3 regions of the Vibrio sp. Isolate22 genome follow, and region 2 is predicted to be linked to each of the others. Evidence: riboswitches for the same ligand, from Rfam matches in the RefSeq annotation. Region 2 holds a riboswitch; each other region holds the start of a gene.

Evidence for each region. Region 2 has a riboswitch for thiamine pyrophosphate ahead of thiD (bifunctional hydroxymethylpyrimidine kinase/phosphomethylpyrimidine kinase). Riboswitches for the same ligand answer to the same signal wherever they lie in the genome.
Region 1: another riboswitch for thiamine pyrophosphate. It lies ahead of thiB (thiamine ABC transporter substrate binding subunit); the one in region 2 lies ahead of thiD (bifunctional hydroxymethylpyrimidine kinase/phosphomethylpyrimidine kinase).
Region 3: another riboswitch for thiamine pyrophosphate. It lies ahead of thiC (phosphomethylpyrimidine synthase ThiC); the one in region 2 lies ahead of thiD (bifunctional hydroxymethylpyrimidine kinase/phosphomethylpyrimidine kinase).

What each region holds. Positions count from the first base shown of each region.
Region 1 covers NZ_JAKEUW010000047.1:36,066-41,585, reverse strand. The annotation lists gene fbp (class 1 fructose-bisphosphatase) at 1-680, opposite strand, end outside; gene mpl (UDP-N-acetylmuramate:L-alanyl-gamma-D-glutamyl-meso-diaminopimelate ligase) at 952-2,310, shown strand; gene L1D55_RS20605 (flavin prenyltransferase UbiX) at 2,349-2,972, shown strand; TPP riboswitch at 3,016-3,135, shown strand; gene thiB (thiamine ABC transporter substrate binding subunit) at 3,189-4,181, shown strand; gene thiP (thiamine/thiamine pyrophosphate ABC transporter permease ThiP) at 4,264-5,520, shown strand, end outside.
Region 2 covers NZ_JAKEUW010000079.1:8,031-13,550, reverse strand. The annotation lists gene L1D55_RS24930 (DUF4382 domain-containing protein) at 1-463, shown strand, start outside; gene L1D55_RS24925 (AraC family transcriptional regulator) at 637-1,377, shown strand; gene L1D55_RS24920 (EamA family transporter) at 1,455-2,372, shown strand; TPP riboswitch at 2,470-2,581, shown strand; gene thiD (bifunctional hydroxymethylpyrimidine kinase/phosphomethylpyrimidine kinase) at 2,680-3,564, shown strand; gene L1D55_RS24910 (ABC transporter ATP-binding protein) at 3,554-4,318, shown strand; gene L1D55_RS24905 (ABC transporter permease) at 4,311-5,126, shown strand; gene L1D55_RS24900 (ABC transporter substrate-binding protein) at 5,246-5,520, shown strand, end outside.
Region 3 covers NZ_JAKEUW010000046.1:36,467-41,986, reverse strand. The annotation lists tRNA gene L1D55_RS20360 (tRNA-Asp) at 1-54, shown strand, start outside; tRNA gene L1D55_RS20355 (tRNA-Trp) at 114-190, shown strand; gene L1D55_RS20350 (multicopper oxidase family protein) at 412-1,794, shown strand; gene crcB (fluoride efflux transporter CrcB) at 1,895-2,278, shown strand; TPP riboswitch at 2,341-2,439, shown strand; gene thiC (phosphomethylpyrimidine synthase ThiC) at 2,568-4,517, shown strand; gene L1D55_RS20335 (thiamine phosphate synthase) at 4,517-5,520, shown strand, end outside.

The DNA of each region.
Region 1 (5,520 bases), on a different contig from region 2:
TTGATGTACTTCTTCACACCTGTTGGGAAGCGAATGTAGTTACCTTCGTTGATCGAGTAGATCTTACCTTCGTTTGGAATCATCATGTTTTCATGAGATAGACAGAAAGTACCCAGAGATGGGTCGTAGGTGAAACCATTTACGCCAGCACCCGTTGTGTAAACCAGCATGGTTGAAGAACCGTAAATCACGTAACCGGCAGCTACCTGTTTGTGACCTGGTTGTAGGAAGTCTTCTTGAGTCGGTGGTGTTCCGATTGGAGACACACGGCGGTAGATAGAGAAAATCGTACCAACCGATACGTTTACATCGATATTTGAAGAGCCATCTAGTGGATCCATCAGTACGACGTATTTTGCGTTTTTGTTGAGCTCTTTATTGAAGGCAACGGCTTCGTCTTCTTCTTCACTTGCTACACCACAAACTTGGTCACGAGCTTCTAGAGCCGCTTTAAATTTGTCGTTCGCATAAAGGTCTAGCTTCTGCTGCTCTTCACCTTGAACGTTGTCTGTACCAACAGCGCCAGTAATGTCGACAAGACCTGCTTTGTTGATTTCACGGTTAACAATTTTTGCAGCAAGACGAATTGATGACAAAAGGGATGATAGATCACCACTTGCATGGGGGAAGTCACTCTGTTTCTCAACAATGAACTCACCAAGGGTGCGCATCTCAGACATGTTATTTCCTTAAACTTCTCTGAATATTAGGGGGGATTTGAGCACCATAGAATTTGCCTCTTAAGTGGGCTTTATTCATCTAGACGCTTACCTAAATTCTAAGGCTTAGATCTTTTTAATGGTAATGAACTAAGCGACACAGATCTCACTTACTATGTCGACTCAATTTGTTTTGCATTGCCGCTCGCTTTTAATCTTCATTTAATGATAATGAGTACAAGCCGTTTTAATTAGGCACTGTTTATATTAGCCAAGCGTTTGGAAGCAATTTATGCATATTCATATCTTAGGAATTTGTGGCACCTTCATGGGCGGTGCTGCGGTATTGGCTCGTCAATTAGGTCACAAGGTTACCGGTAGTGACGCGAATGTTTATCCTCCAATGAGTACTTTGTTGGAGTCGCAAGGGATTGAAATTATTGAAGGGTTCGACCCAAGCCAACTAGAGCCTAGGCCTGACCTGGTGGTTATCGGAAATGCGATGAGCCGCGGTAACCCATGTGTTGAGTATGTCTTGGATAACAACCTTAGATACACATCTGGCCCACAATGGCTGCAAGAGTTCTTGCTGCACGACCGCTGGGTTCTTGCGGTGTCCGGTACTCACGGTAAAACCACGACATCCAGCATGCTAGCTTGGATCTTGGAAGATTGCGGTTATGCTCCCGGCTTTTTAGTTGGTGGGGTATTGGGTAACTTTGGTATATCTGCTCGCTTGGGTGAAAGCATGTTCTTCGTCGTAGAAGCTGACGAATACGACAGTGCTTTTTTCGACAAACGCTCTAAGTTCGTTCATTACCACCCAAGAACCTTGGTAATGAATAACCTTGAGTTCGATCATGCCGACATTTTTGACGATCTTGAAGCGATCAAACGTCAATTCCACTATTTAGTGCGAACTGTGCCAGGCAATGGTCGTATTTTCTCACCTAAGCAAGATACCGCTATTCAAGATGTTCTATCACGTGGCTGCTGGAGTGAGACAGAATCGAGTGGCGAAGCTGGCGATTGGGATGCCAAAAAGCGAGTTAAAGATGGCTCTCAATTTGAAGTTTACTTCCAAGGTGAGTGTGTTGGTACGGTAGATTGGGACCTGGTTGGTGATCACAACGTCAACAATGCTCTTATGGCGATTGCTGCGGCAAGGCATGTGGGTGTGACGCCAGATTTAGCGTGCGAATCGTTAGCGAAATTCATCAATACTAAACGTCGTCTAGAGTTTAAAGGCGAGGTTGCTGGTGTGTCTGTTTATGATGATTTTGCCCATCACCCAACGGCGATTGAACTTACGCTCGGTGGTTTACGTAATAAGGTCGACTCGAAAAAAATCATTGCCGTTTTAGAGCCTCGTTCCGCCACCATGAAGCGTGGTGTGCATAAAGAAACCTTGGCTGATTCGCTCAAACAAGCGGATTCCACCTACTTATTCCAACCGGACAACATTGATTGGTCGGTACAGGATGTCGCAGATGCTTGTCATCAGCCTGCACATGTTAGTGATGATATGGATGTATTTGTTGCTAAAATTGTCTCAGAGGCGCAAGCGGGCGACCAAATTCTGGTAATGAGTAATGGTGGCTTTGGTGGTATTCACCAGAAATTGTTGGATGCGTTAGCCCTTAAAGGTTAATCCAATCCACGACCTTATAATTTGAAGTAACTGAGAACATGACAAAACACGATAAAGCGATAACTCTTGCCTTCACTGGCGCATCTGGTGCGCCTTACGGATTGCGCTTGCTTGAATGCTTGTTGGCAGCAGACTATCAAGTCTGCCTGCTAATTTCGTCGGCAGCACGAGTGGTGTTGGCTACAGAGCATGAGCTCAAGTTACCTGCTGGGCCGGATGCGGCAAAGCAAGCCTTGGTTAAGCACTTGGGCTGCGATCCAGAAAAGCTAGTGGTGTGCGGTAAAGATGACTGGTTCTCTCCAGTTGCATCAGGATCTGCAGCGCCGAAGCAGATGGTGGTTTGCCCATGTTCTGCGGGCAGTTTGGCATCCATTGCTCATGGGTTATCGGACAACCTGATTGAGCGCGCAGCAGATGTGGTGATGAAAGAGCGAGGTCAGCTGTTATTGGTGGTTCGTGAAACGCCATTCTCAACGCTACATCTAGAGAACATGCACAAGCTATCGACGATGGGGGTAACCATCATGCCAGCCGCTCCAGGTTTTTATCACCAACCTAAGTCAATAGAAGACTTGGTCGATTTTATGGTGGCGCGCATTCTGGACCATCTAGGTATTGACCAAGGTTTAGTGCCTAGATGGGGCTACGATCAACGTAATTGATCCAAACTTGATAGCTTATTGTTAAAAATCGAATTACAATTCCGGACACTCATCGGGGAGCAAACCATTCAAATTATGAATGCGAGCTGAGATCAAGCAGGTGCTTGGGACCCGTAAACCTGAACCAGATAATGCTGGCGTAGGAATTGAGTTAGGAACAACCTCTATCGTTCTCCTCCCTCAAACCTGTGCCGCTCAGACCATGGAGAGCGTCCAGTGAAATTCACATTAACTACCCTTGCTGTTACTACAGCTATCTCTTTTTCTGCCTTTGCTGCAGACGATACGTTAACCGTATACACCTATGACTCTTTTGCTGCGGATTGGGGCCCTCGTCCTGCCGTAGAGAAAGCATTTGAAGAAAAGTGTGGCTGTGATGTGAATTTTGTCGCGCTCGAAGATGGCGTATCTATTCTTAACCGTTTACGTCTTGAGGGTGGCAACAGCAAAGCTGACATTGTTCTGGGCTTAGACAACAACCTGATGGCTGAAGCGAAAGCAACAGGCTTACTGGCTGAGCACAATGTTGATACATCATCGGTAACACTGCCAAATGGCTGGGACGATAATACCTTTGTACCTTATGACTTTGGTTACTTCGCTTTTGTCTACAACACAGAGAAGCTAGCAAACCCACCGAAAAGTCTGAAAGAGTTGGTTGAGCAACGTGAAGACCTGAAGGTTATCTACCAAGATCCACGTACATCAACACCTGGCCAAGGCATGATGCTTTGGATGAAATCGGTGTACGGTGATGAAGCGACAGCGGCGTGGAAGAAGCTAGCTCAGAAAACGGTGACGGTAACTAAAGGCTGGTCTGAAGCTTACTCTATGTTCCTAGAGGGTGAATCTGATCTAGTATTGTCTTATACCACTTCTCCGGCTTACCACATCATTGCAGAGAACGATTCTAAGTACGCAGCTGCGAACTTTGAAGAGGGGCATTACACTCAAGTGGAAGTAGCTGCAAAGGTCAAAGGCAGTAAGAATGAAAAGCTTGCTGATGAGTTTATGGCGTTTATCCTAAGTGATGAATTCCAATCGGCGATGCCAACAGGTAACTGGATGTACCCTGTGACAGATGTTGAGCTACCTAAAGGTTTCGAACAACTGACGGTACCTCAGCAAGCGTTAAGCTTTAGCTCTGAAGAGATCGCCGAGAAGCGTAAGCCTTGGATTCGTGAATGGCAGAGTGCACTTACTTTTTAATTTACTTTTAAAAGAATGAACGACCTGTATTTAAAGCCATTCTTTATGTTTGGAATGGACTTTTTACGGTAACAATCAATTTATGATAAAGAAAACGCCTAAGGTCGGTATTTGGGTCGCGATACTCATTACCGCCTTCGTGGTTTCAGCAGTAGGGGCATTGCTTAGCAATGCCCCTTCTCTTGATATCAGCCAAGTATGGTCCGATCCCTACTATTGGCATGTAACGAAGTTCAGTTTTTATCAAGCGACACTCTCAACGGTGCTGAGTGTTGGCTTTGCTATACCTATTGCACACGCTTTGTGCCGCAGACAGTTCTTTGGACGAGCGCTACTGTTAAGGCTCTTTGCGTCGACCTTGGTTCTGCCTGTGTTAGTCGGCGTCTTTGGCTTACTGGCTATTTACGGCAACAGTGGTTGGTTAGCTAAGTTCGTGGCGAACTTCGACATTGAGTTACCATTTTCGATTTATGGCCTGAATGGTATTTTGTTGGCACACGTCTTCTTCAATCTGCCTTATTCCTGTCGCTTACTTCTGCAAGCGTTAGATACCGTGCCTGCTGAGCAGCACAAGTTATGCGCACATTTAGGCATGAGTCATTGGAACAAATTCAGGTGGGTAGAATGGCCTCGCTTAAGGCAACAGTTACCTCATGTATGTGGCTTAGTCTTCATGCTGTGCTTTACCAGTTTTGCTACCGTGATGGCGCTAGGCGGTGGCCCTAAATCAACCACTATCGAGCTCGCAATTTATCAGGCGATTAAGTTCGACTTTGATCTGCAAGCGGGGGCTTTGCTGGCGATATGGCAAATGCTGTTATGTGGCGTGTTAGCGGTGAGTATTCAGCGCCTGTCTAAGCCTATCTCAGTGACCGCGAGTCAGCTGTCGGAAGAAAAGTATTTGGTTAAGGACAGCTGGTGGTCAAAAGCTTGGGATAGCTTTTGGATCATCATGGTCTCAATACTCGTATTACCGCCACTGTTGATGGTGCTTGTTAGTGGTATTAACGCTCAGTCATTGGCTGTACTGAGCAGTGAGCCGTTTTGGGCGGCGTTGATGACTTCGGTGAAAGTCGCTTTATTGGCGAGTGTTATTGCAGTCGGCATAGGTATCGCGATATTGCTTACCAGTCGTGCATGGCGCTTGCAAAACAAGACGATCAGAGCCGATAAAATCGAGCTGATCGGCACTATTATCTTGGTGACGCCGGGGTTAGTGATCAGCACAGGTATCTTCTTACTGCTACGTTCATTTACCGATGTGTTCAGCTTGGCGTTCTTTATTGTTATTGCCGTAAATAGTCTAATGGCGCTGCCTTATGTGATTAAGACACTTGCC
Region 2 (5,520 bases):
GTTCGATCTTCGACGTGGCCTAAACAACAGTTCGACTTTCCCTGATTACACTATTCAAAGAACGTCTGTAAGCCTTATCAATACGGTTGAGACTGGTAACATTGAAGGTACTGTTGCAACCACTACTTTCGAAGCTTGTAATCCTACAGACGATAGCACGTTCGTTCAGTCGGTTTATCTGTATGACGGCAACGTCGATAAAGCTGACATGGCTCCGATTGGCGGCAGCGATGAAGTGAAACCGATTACTTCAGCATCAGTGACAATAAATCAAGCACAGACCAACTATGAGTTTTCTCTTGGTTTTATTGATCCAGGTACTTATTCATTAGGCTATACCTGTACCGCGCAGCATGACAGTGATGAAGATAATGTTGATCCGATTGCTGATGGTTTTGAAATCTATGATGTTCAAAGTAATGTTCAGGTAGTGATTGGTCAAGACAGCCAAGTGTCATTCTAACCTTGGCGTAAAAGACGATATTTAATAAAAGCGGCCTCATATTTAGAGGCCGTTTTTGATAACGTCACCTAATTAACATGAATTTGATGAGCATTGAGTGTGACTCTAGGGAAGTGATAATGTAACTTCGTATCTCTTACTTTAACCTAGCGAAATGTACTCTGGCGTTGCTCATGAAATCTAGCTTAAGCATTCGATCTTACACCAAGCAATTTAATACTCATGCCCATGATGGTTACCATCAACTGGTGCTGCCCATTCAGGGGAGTATTAGCATTGAAATGGTGGGGTATGTTGGCAAGGTTTCTGTCGGTGAATGTGTGGTGATTCCTGTCACCACAGCGCATGCGTTTAAGGCGGATGAAGCGGCACGGTTTATTGTTGCAGATATGGTGGAGTTACCGCAGCACTTGCTAGAGAATGAGCTCTCGGTGTTCACCATAACGCCACCTTTAATGAGCTTCTTGCTGTTTGTTGAAAAGCAGCTGGAATATCAAGTCGACAGTGGCATTGAATCATCTATCTTGGATGTGTTTTCACTGTTATTAGGGCAACAACAAGTAAGTAAGAGCATCGATCCTCGTATTCGTGTGGTCCAAAGATTCATTGCGGATAATTACGCCCAGCCCCTATCAATTTCTAAGCTTGCAGAAACGGCTTGCTTGAGTCCCACTCAATTTAAGAAGCGCTTTAAAGAGTGTATTGGAATCAGTGCGCTTAAATACATCACTCGTTATCGTATGGAGAAAGCACAAGCCTTGCTAAGTCATACCGATTTACCCGTTCAATTGGTCGCAGAAAATGTGGGTTATAGCGACTTGTCTGCATTCAGTCGACGCTTCTCTCAGCACTTTGGCATGTCTCCAAGGGCGTTTTTGGGTTCGGTGAAAGAGAGTCTTCCAAAACAAGAATAGCGTCCTTTCTGCAAACTAAAACCAAAGTATGTTCACTATTATCTATTTCAGAAATGAAAATAGACTAGGTAATAGCAATGAATCTTGCCATCAATCGCGTTAACGAATTCCAAACAGGCACTTTAGCTATCGTGTTTGCATCTGTTTTATGGGGCACGACAGGTACAGCCGCAAGCTTTGCGCCTGATCTCAGCCCATTAGCGATTGGTGCTTTTTCAATGGGCGTCGGCGGCTTAATACAGGCGGTCTTGGCGTATCGAAAGATCCTGTCTTCACTTGATAAGCTTTTGCTCAACAAAAAGCTGCTAGCAGCGAGTGCACTGGCTTTGGCAATTTATCCTTTGGCTTTCTACTCCTCGATGAAATTATCGGGTGTCGCGATGGGAACGGTGGTGTCGATAGCTACTGCTCCGTTCTTTTCTGCACTTTTAGAGTGTCTTATTAGCAAAAATAATAATATTAATAAACGTTGGCTAACGAGCTTTGCCATTGGCGTGGTTGGTATTGGATTATTGGTATTTTCTGAGTCGTCAGTGGGGAGCGAACCTAATGATGGCCTGAAGCTTTTAGGTATTGGTTTAGGTTTGGTTGCTGGGTTGTGTTACGCCATTTATTCGTGGGCGACAAAAGCTCAGATAGACGAAGGCATTAAGTCGCAAGCGGCAATGGGCAGCATATTTGGTTTAGGTGCAATGTTGTTATTACCAACGCTGTGGTTCACTGGTGACAATCTATTCGCTTCAAGCACGAACGTATTCGTGGTGAGTTACTTGGTGTTACTTCCTCAATGTTTGGGTTATATCGCGTTCAGTTTCGGGTTACGACATGTCACCGCAAGTAGTGCGAATTTGATTACTTTGCTTGAGCCTGTGGTTGCCGCCGTATTGGCTGTTTGGATTGTGGGGGAGCGTATACCTTTGGTCGGTTGGATAGGTATGTTGTTGATTGTCATGTGTTTATTTATTCAATCACAACCAAATAATCAGCGAAACTAAGTGCTTGTTAACAAAGCTAAATTGAATTTTATTCATGCTTGTATCTTATAAATGAATAAAATGAGTATCTCAGTCGCGAGAGTGCTGTTACTATCGTTATCAATAGTCGGGGGGCATCTACCTTAATTGGTATTTGCTGAGATCGTTATTCGAGACCCGTTGAACCTGATTCAGTTAACACTGGCGTAGGGAACTATGATGACTTTGTCTATGTGGTCTAACAATGATCTCTCATTGGTTTCACTTCCACAATCTCTTTACGGCCAAAGTTCGGTTCTCTTACGTCTTTTAGATAGTAGGAGCGATCATGACGCAGCATTCCAACACTCAAGCGCCACTTCAGAATACTCAAACACCACACAACCAATCTTCGGTGGTCAATACTCCGATTGTTTTAACCATTGCTGGTTCTGATAGTGGCGGCGGTGCAGGTATTCAAGCGGATATTAAAGCCATGTCTGCAACAGGTAGCTTTGCTTGTTCGGTGATTACTGCGATTACTTCTCAGAATACTCAAGGCGTATCAGCCATTTTTCCAATCCCACTTGAGCATGTTGCCAGCCAGTTAGATGCGGTGTTCACCGATCTGAATATCGTGGCGGTAAAAGTTGGTATGTTGGCGGATTCGCAAATCATCAAAGTCGTTGCAGACAAAATCAAACAATACCAACCAAAACACTTGGTAATTGACCCGGTAATGGTCGCGACAAGCGGCGACCTTCTTCTAGAAAACTCAGCTATCACTACGCTAAAACAAGAGCTGATTCCGCTCGCCGACATTATTACGCCTAACTTACCTGAAGGCGCTGCACTGACAGGAAAAGCCGTTCCTGAAAGCGAAGCCGAAATGCAGGACATGATCGAAGATCTGCGCGCTTTAGGTGCTAAAGCCGTTCTGCTAAAAGGTGGTCATCTAGAGAAAGATGAAAACAGCAATGACTTACTGATTCTACCAACTACATCTGCTGTGATTAGCGCGAAGCGTTTTCCTACCAAAAACACTCATGGAACGGGCTGCACGCTCTCTTCTGCTATTGCTTCTTTCTTGGCTCAAGGCAACACGCTCCCAGAGGCTGTAGACCTGGGTAAACAATACATTTCACGCGCGATTGCCCATGCTGACGAGTTGAAAGTCGGTCAAGGTCATGGCCCAGTAAATCACTTTTTCGCTGGGCACGGTAATGTCCGTTAATACGGTTGGCGTTCAACTTAGCAATGCGACGTTGCGTTACCAAGATAGCGAGCACGCGACCCTGTCGGGGCTGTCACTTAACTTAAGCGAAGGTAAGTGGACAGTGCTACTTGGGCGCAGTGGTTGTGGGAAAACGACGGTATTGCGTTATTTGGCAGGTTTGTTGGAAGACAAGGTGGAGTGGCAGGGTACATTGGCAACGTCTGATGAACTGCCTCTAACTGATCGTATCGCATACATGGCACAGCAAGATTTGTTACTGCCATGGTTGTCGGTTATCGACAATGTATGCCTGAGCCATCGCTTCCAGAACACTACTAACAAGCATCAAAACGCAGAGCAAAAGAACCGAGCGTTCGAGTTACTCGCTTCAGTTGGTTTGGCCGATTACGCAGATACTATGCCGGATCAGTTGTCTGGAGGTATGCGCCAGCGTGTTGCGTTAGCTCGCACCTTAATGCAAGACAAACCTGTCGTGTTGATGGATGAGCCTTTCTCTGCGTTGGATGCGGTAACAAGACACAAGTTACAGAGTTTAGCGTGTGAACTGTTGAGAGATAAAACCGTTGTGTTGATCACCCATGATCCGCAAGAAGCGGTGCGTTTGGCGGATAACTTATATGTGTTGCAAGGCACGCCTGCGAGTGCTCACTCTTTATCTGTGCCTCACACGGCGACGCCACGAGTGCTCGATGGTGAGTGTGCCGAGTTACAACAGGCGATCTTAGAGCAGTTGGAGCGTGATTATGACTGATTTTACGCGAAGTGAAGCTGTCACTCAGCCGACGAATGTACAGACTAGCACTGAACGTTCAAGTCAGATGAATCCCGTCACGCGTTTGCTAATTAGCAGTGTTGTGATTCTCGGCTTATGGCAACTTGTGGTCGTGGTTTTCGAAATGCCAAGCTTTATTCTGCCAGCGCCAGCAGAAGTCTTTCTCAAGCTGATTGAACGCTACGATGTGTTGCTCAAACACACCTGGGTGACCGCACAAGAGATCTTACTAGGGCTATTACTAGGTCTGACGATGGGGCTATTTTTCGCTTTGCAGATGTTGATGTTCGAGCCATTGAAACGTTGGCTGTTGCCGATCTTGATTGCTAGCCAAGCGATCCCTGTATTTGCGATTGCGCCAGTACTGATGCTGTGGCTTGGCTATGGTATCGCCTCAAAAGTAGTGATGGCGGCAATCATAATTTTCTTCCCTGTAACTACCTGTTGTTATGACGGCCTGCGAAATACTCCGACTGGGTATCTTGATCTCGCTAAGACGATGGGTGCATCGAAATGGCAACTGCTACGCCACATTCAACTTCCTGCCGCTCTGCCAACATTGGCGTCAGGTATTCGTGTGGCTGTGGTTATCGCTCCGATTGGCGCGGTTGTCGGCGAGTGGGTGGGTTCGAGTGAGGGGCTAGGCTACTTAATGCTGCAAGCCAATGCGCGCATGATCATTGATGAGATGTTTGCTGCCTTGTTTATCTTGGCGGTGCTCTCTATCTCGCTCTACTTCATCACAGACAAATTACTCAAAAAAGCTATCCCTTGGGAGAACCAGTGATGGCTAGCTCAATAACTCTTTGTTTAATAAGGCTTCGCTCAAGGCTATTTAACTAAACAAACCTCGTTAGAAATTAGATCGACAAACACAATAATAATATTCAAAAGGAAAGGTTAACTATGAAAAACACCAAATTGGTAGGTGCAGTGGCACTGCTTGCTTCGCTAGTTTCAGGTCATGCATTCGCGGATTCGGAACACAAGAAACTGACACTGATGTTGGATTGGTTTGTAAACCCGAACCACGGCCCAATTGTGATTGCTCAAGAGCGTGGTTACTTTGCAGATCAGGGCCTAGAGATTGAAATCCAAGAGCCAGCTGACCCAAGCACGCCAGCAAAACTCGTTGCAGCAGGTAAGGTCGATCTCGCAGTAACCTACCAACCAAGTTTAAC
Region 3 (5,520 bases), on a different contig from region 2:
AATACCGGCCTGTCACGCCGGGGGTCGCGGGTTCGAGTCCCGTCCACTCCGCCACTTATTCGATAACCTCGCCTAGTGCGAGGTTTTTTCGAATCTAAAGTATACAAAGTTTTAGGGGTGTAGCTCCAATTGGCAGAGCAGCGGATTCCAAATCCGCGTGTTGGGAGTTCGAATCTCTCCACCCCTGCCACATTAAAAGGCTCTAGCAGAAATGCTAGAGCCTTTTTACTTTTCACAACTCCAAATTCCAGTCAACTATTCCCTCGTTTCGCTAGTTCTGATGAAATAATGTAAGTGCTTACTTATCTCAGCCTCATTTATTAATAGCCAAACCACAAACTTCATTTCTTTATGAGAATTATTCTCAATATTTTGTTACATTTTGGTCGTTATTACTAAAAGGCTACAAATATGGATATCTCTCGTCGTAAATTTATTCAATCATCTCTTGCTATATCGGCACTCACAGTACTTCCTGCTTGTTCAATGAAGCGATCTGTTGATGAGAAGGGAGGATATGTTTATGACTTAACTGCTGAGCCTTCGTCTGCTGAAATTGTACCTGGGTTTACTACTAACGTTTTGGGGTTCAATGGCCAGATCCCTGCGCCGACAATTCGCTGTCGGCAGGGCGAAAAAGTTACGATTCGTTTCACTAATAAACTATCAGAACCAACTACAATTCACTGGCATGGTTTAAGAATCCCTATCGAAATGGACGGGGTGCCTTTCTTGAGTCAGCCACCAATCATGCCCGGTGAAACGTTCGTCTATGAATTTACTCCGCCGGACGCGGGTACGTTCTGGTATCACCCACACATGAACAGTGTTAAACAACTTGGTATGGGCTTAGTTGGTCTAATTGTTGTTGAAGAGAGCACATCACCTCAGTTCGATGAAGAGCATGCTTTGATGCTTAAACACTGGCACCTTAATAAACAAGGTCAGTGGAAGGACTTAATGATCCCACGTCTTAGCGCTCGTATGGGCACTCCTGGGGAGTGGAGCAGTGTTAATGGAGTACATGAGCCTACTTATCAACTAAAGCAGCATGCAACGACTAGGCTTCGTATAGCCAATGTCGATAATACAATCACGTATCCTATCGCTGTTGAAGGTGCTGAGGCATGGGTTATTGCTATAGATGGTAACCCGATAAAGACACCTTATAAGCTGACTCAACACAAAATTGGTCCAGGTATGCGTGTCGACATCGGACTTATTGCTCCAAAGGCTGGCAAGCGTGTGAATGTGCTGCAAATGAAGGGACGTTTTCCTTTTTCCTTATGTGAGTTTGAGGTTGTAGATTCCGCGCTCATAGAAGGCCAAACACTTCCGCTATTACCTCTTAATCCTGTACCTAAGTTAGATCTCGCTAATGCAGAAGAGATCGATTTTGTGTTTGAGTGGGAAGGGGCGGTGTCGCCGGTTTCCAAAGACGGGAAATCCATGCCTAAGTTTTGGCTGACCAATAAAAGAGCCTGGGAGGGGATGAGTAAAGACAATATCCCAGAACCACTCGCTACATTAGAGCTCGGCAAGACTTATATATTCGATCTTAAGAATGTTACCCAATACCATCACCCGATCCATATACATGGTCATACGTTCACGGTACTTGAGTTAGATGGCAAAAAAATTGAGGAGCCTTTTCACACGGATACCGTGTTACTTGGAAAGAACGGCCGAGCGAAAGCGGCATTTGTAGCGGACAATCCCGGACGTTGGATGTATCACTGTCATGTGATTGAACATATGAAAACAGGACTGATGGGTTATATCGAAGTTAAGTGACACCTGTAACGTTTAATATTTGCGCATACATTCTTAGTTTCCATCCTCGCTTTTATCGGCTGTAAAGCTAGAATATAGGGACTGTTATTTGGGAGGATTCATGGGTCAGTTATCTATTTTAGGCTTTATTGCCATTGGTGGTGCATTTGGTGCTTGTTCACGTTATCTGATTTCAGAGCTGTGTGTACTACTGCTAGGGCGTGGTTTTCCTTATGGTACGCTAACTGTTAACGTGATTGGTTCTTTTATTATGGGTTTACTGATCGCTGCATTTGAAAATGAGATGGTTGCAACTGAACCATGGAGACAGATCATTGGCTTGGGCTTTCTTGGTGCTTTGACTACATTCTCAACTTTTTCGATGGATAACGTTCTTTTAATGCAGCAAGGCGCATTTTTCAAAATGGGACTAAACGTACTACTCAATGTGGTGTTAAGTATCTCTGCAGCATGGTTCGGCTTCCAACTTTTGATAAAGTCATAAAATCTTCTTACGATTTGTTAACAACTCGGCTTGGTTTATCCAAGCCGTTTTTATATACTCGATAGTACTTGTCGGAGTGCCATATGGCTGAGACCGTTAACTCGGGATCCGTTGAACCTGATCAGGCTAATACCTGCGAAGGGAACAAGAGTAGATATCTAACTAGAATCCCTCTAGAGATCTATCACCAGATCACAGCTGTATTTCTTACCGTGATCCCTCTTGTAGCATCAATCCGTCAAGCATTTTTATCCCAATAAATAATGGCTAAAAGCCAAGGAAAAATGCTATGTCGAGTCGTAAACGAGCAAGACTGGAAGCGAAGAATTTCATCGATTCTTTATCAGTACAACCTTATCCAAATTCAAAGAAAGCTTACATCCAAGGCTCTCGCGAGGACATTCAAGTCCCTGTACGAGAGATATCACTCGCTGATAGCCTTGTTGGTGGTACCAAAAAAGAGCCTGTATTTGAACCGAATGCACCTATTCATGTCTACGACACCTCCGGTGTTTATACCGACCCAACGCACGAGATAGACCTTTATAATGGCCTTCCAAAGCTAAGAGAACAGTGGATTGAAGAGCGTAGTGATACTGAACTATTAGATGATGTTAGCTCCGTGTACACCAAAGAGCGCTTAGAGGACGAAACCTTAGACGAGCTTCGTTACGGAAACCTACCTAGAATTCGTCGTGCGGCTGGCGAGCAATGTGTGACTCAGTTGCACTATGCTCGTAAGGGGATTATTACTCCTGAGATGGAATACATTGCTATTCGCGAGAATATGGGACGTCAGAAGTTCGCAGATGAGCAACTGAACCACCAACACCCTGGTCATAGTTTTGGCGCAAATCTTCCAAAAGAAATTACCCCTGAATTCGTACGTAAAGAGGTAGCTGAAGGTCGAGCTATTATCCCTTCAAACATCAACCACCCAGAATCAGAGCCGATGATTATTGGCCGTAATTTCCTCGTGAAAGTAAACGCAAATATCGGTAACTCTTCGGTAAGCTCTTCGATTGAAGAGGAAGTTGAGAAGCTGGTTTGGTCAACTCGCTGGGGCGGCGACACGGTGATGGACTTGTCGACTGGTCGAAATATTCATGAAACACGAGAGTGGATTCTACGTAATAGTCCAGTGCCAATTGGTACGGTCCCTATGTATCAGGCGCTTGAAAAAGTGAATGGCGTAGCCGAAGACCTTAACTGGGAAGTGATGCGTGATACCTTAATTGAGCAAGCAGAGCAGGGCGTCGACTACTTTACGATTCATGCTGGCTTGCTTCTTCGCTATGTCCCTATGACGGCTAAGCGTGTTACCGGCATTGTCTCTCGTGGTGGTTCTATCATTGCGAAATGGTGTCTTGCTCATCACCAAGAAAGCTTCTTATACACCCACTTCCGTGAAATTTGTGAGATATGTGCGAAGTACGATGTAGCACTTTCATTAGGTGATGGCCTACGTCCTGGTTCTATTGCTGATGCTAATGACGAGGCTCAGTTTGCTGAACTTCGCACCTTAGGTGAACTGACAAAAGTGGCGTGGGAATATGATGTACAGGTGATAATCGAAGGCCCTGGGCACGTTCCAATGCACATGATCAAAGAGAACATGGATGAGCAACTAGAGCATTGTCATGAAGCGCCTTTCTATACATTAGGCCCGCTTACTACAGACATTGCCCCTGGTTACGACCATATCACTTCTGGTATTGGTGCAGCGATGATCGGTTGGTACGGCTGTGCGATGCTTTGTTACGTGACTCCTAAAGAGCATTTAGGTTTGCCAAACAAAGAGGATGTGAAGACTGGTTTGATTACTTACAAGCTGGCGGCACACGCTGCTGATTTGGCAAAAGGGCATCCAGGCGCACAAATCCGTGACAATGCACTTTCTAAAGCGCGCTTTGAATTCCGCTGGGAAGACCAATTTAACCTAGCACTAGACCCGGATACAGCCCGCTCTTTCCATGATGAAACCTTGCCACAAGAATCAGGTAAGGTTGCGCATTTCTGTTCTATGTGTGGACCTAAGTTCTGCTCGATGAAGATTTCTCAGGAAGTGAGGGAGTACGCGAAAGACACAGAACAAGTAGCAGCGGATCAGGCCATTGAGATTAAGATGCTAGACAATCCGTTGGAAGGGATGCGTCAAAAATCACAAGAGTTCCGTGATACTGGCTCTGAACTTTACCATCCTGCCGTTGGTGCGAAAGAAGCTCAATTAGAGGAGTAATGACAGTGAAAATTCTAATCCCATCTCAATCTATTGAGTTAACGGGAGAGGTTCAACACTGTCTATTGGTTGCTAAGCGACAAGGTTTAGCAACCGATGCAGTTGAGTTGGGTGTCAGCCCAACTCAATACTTCTCTATCGTTGATTCTCATCACTCACTTGCTATTGGCTTTGCTTCCGATGTCGTTTCAGTTAAAGCGGCTCAGTTAAGCTCGCTTGATCATATCGTAAGTTATGACGAGTCTTTATCGCTGACAGATGTTCGCAATGCTTTAGCGCAATACCCTAATACGATACATGTTGGTGTAGCCGATGAGGCTGCGGTATTAGATATTTGGTCACACTTAAATGCCAATCGAGCTATCAAAAGTATTACCACTGACCATCAAGCAATAGATAGCCGCCATCACTTTGCGTGGTTCCTAACGCTATTAGCTCTAGATTTCCCACTAGAAGATGCACTGGTTCTTGCGCGCGCAGCGTCTAATGTTTCACGTGGAACATGGCCAAGCCATTACCAAGAGTTCCCAATTCCAGTGTTAGAAGACAAGCGTTTAGGTATTAGCGTTGGTTGGACTCATCAAGGAACGTCACTTTCATTCCCTGACTTGACGAAGAAAAGCCTTGGGCTATACCCAGTTGTCGATGATGTCGATTGGATTGAAAGGCTCCTTAAGCTTGGAATCAATACGGTACAACTGCGAATTAAGAACCCTCAGCAAGCTGACTTAGAGCAACAAGTCGCACGATCGATCGAACTTGGTCGAGAACATAACGCTCAGGTTTTTATCAATGACTATTGGCAACTTGCACTCAAGCATGGCGCTTTTGGTGTGCACTTGGGACAAGAAGATATTGAAGAGTCGAACCTTTCACAATTGAGTAAAGCGGGCATCAAGATAGGTCTATCGACGCATGGCTACTATGAGTTGTTACGCATCGTGCAAATAAACCCAAGTTACATCGCGTTAGGACATATTTTCCCAACCACTACGAAACAGAT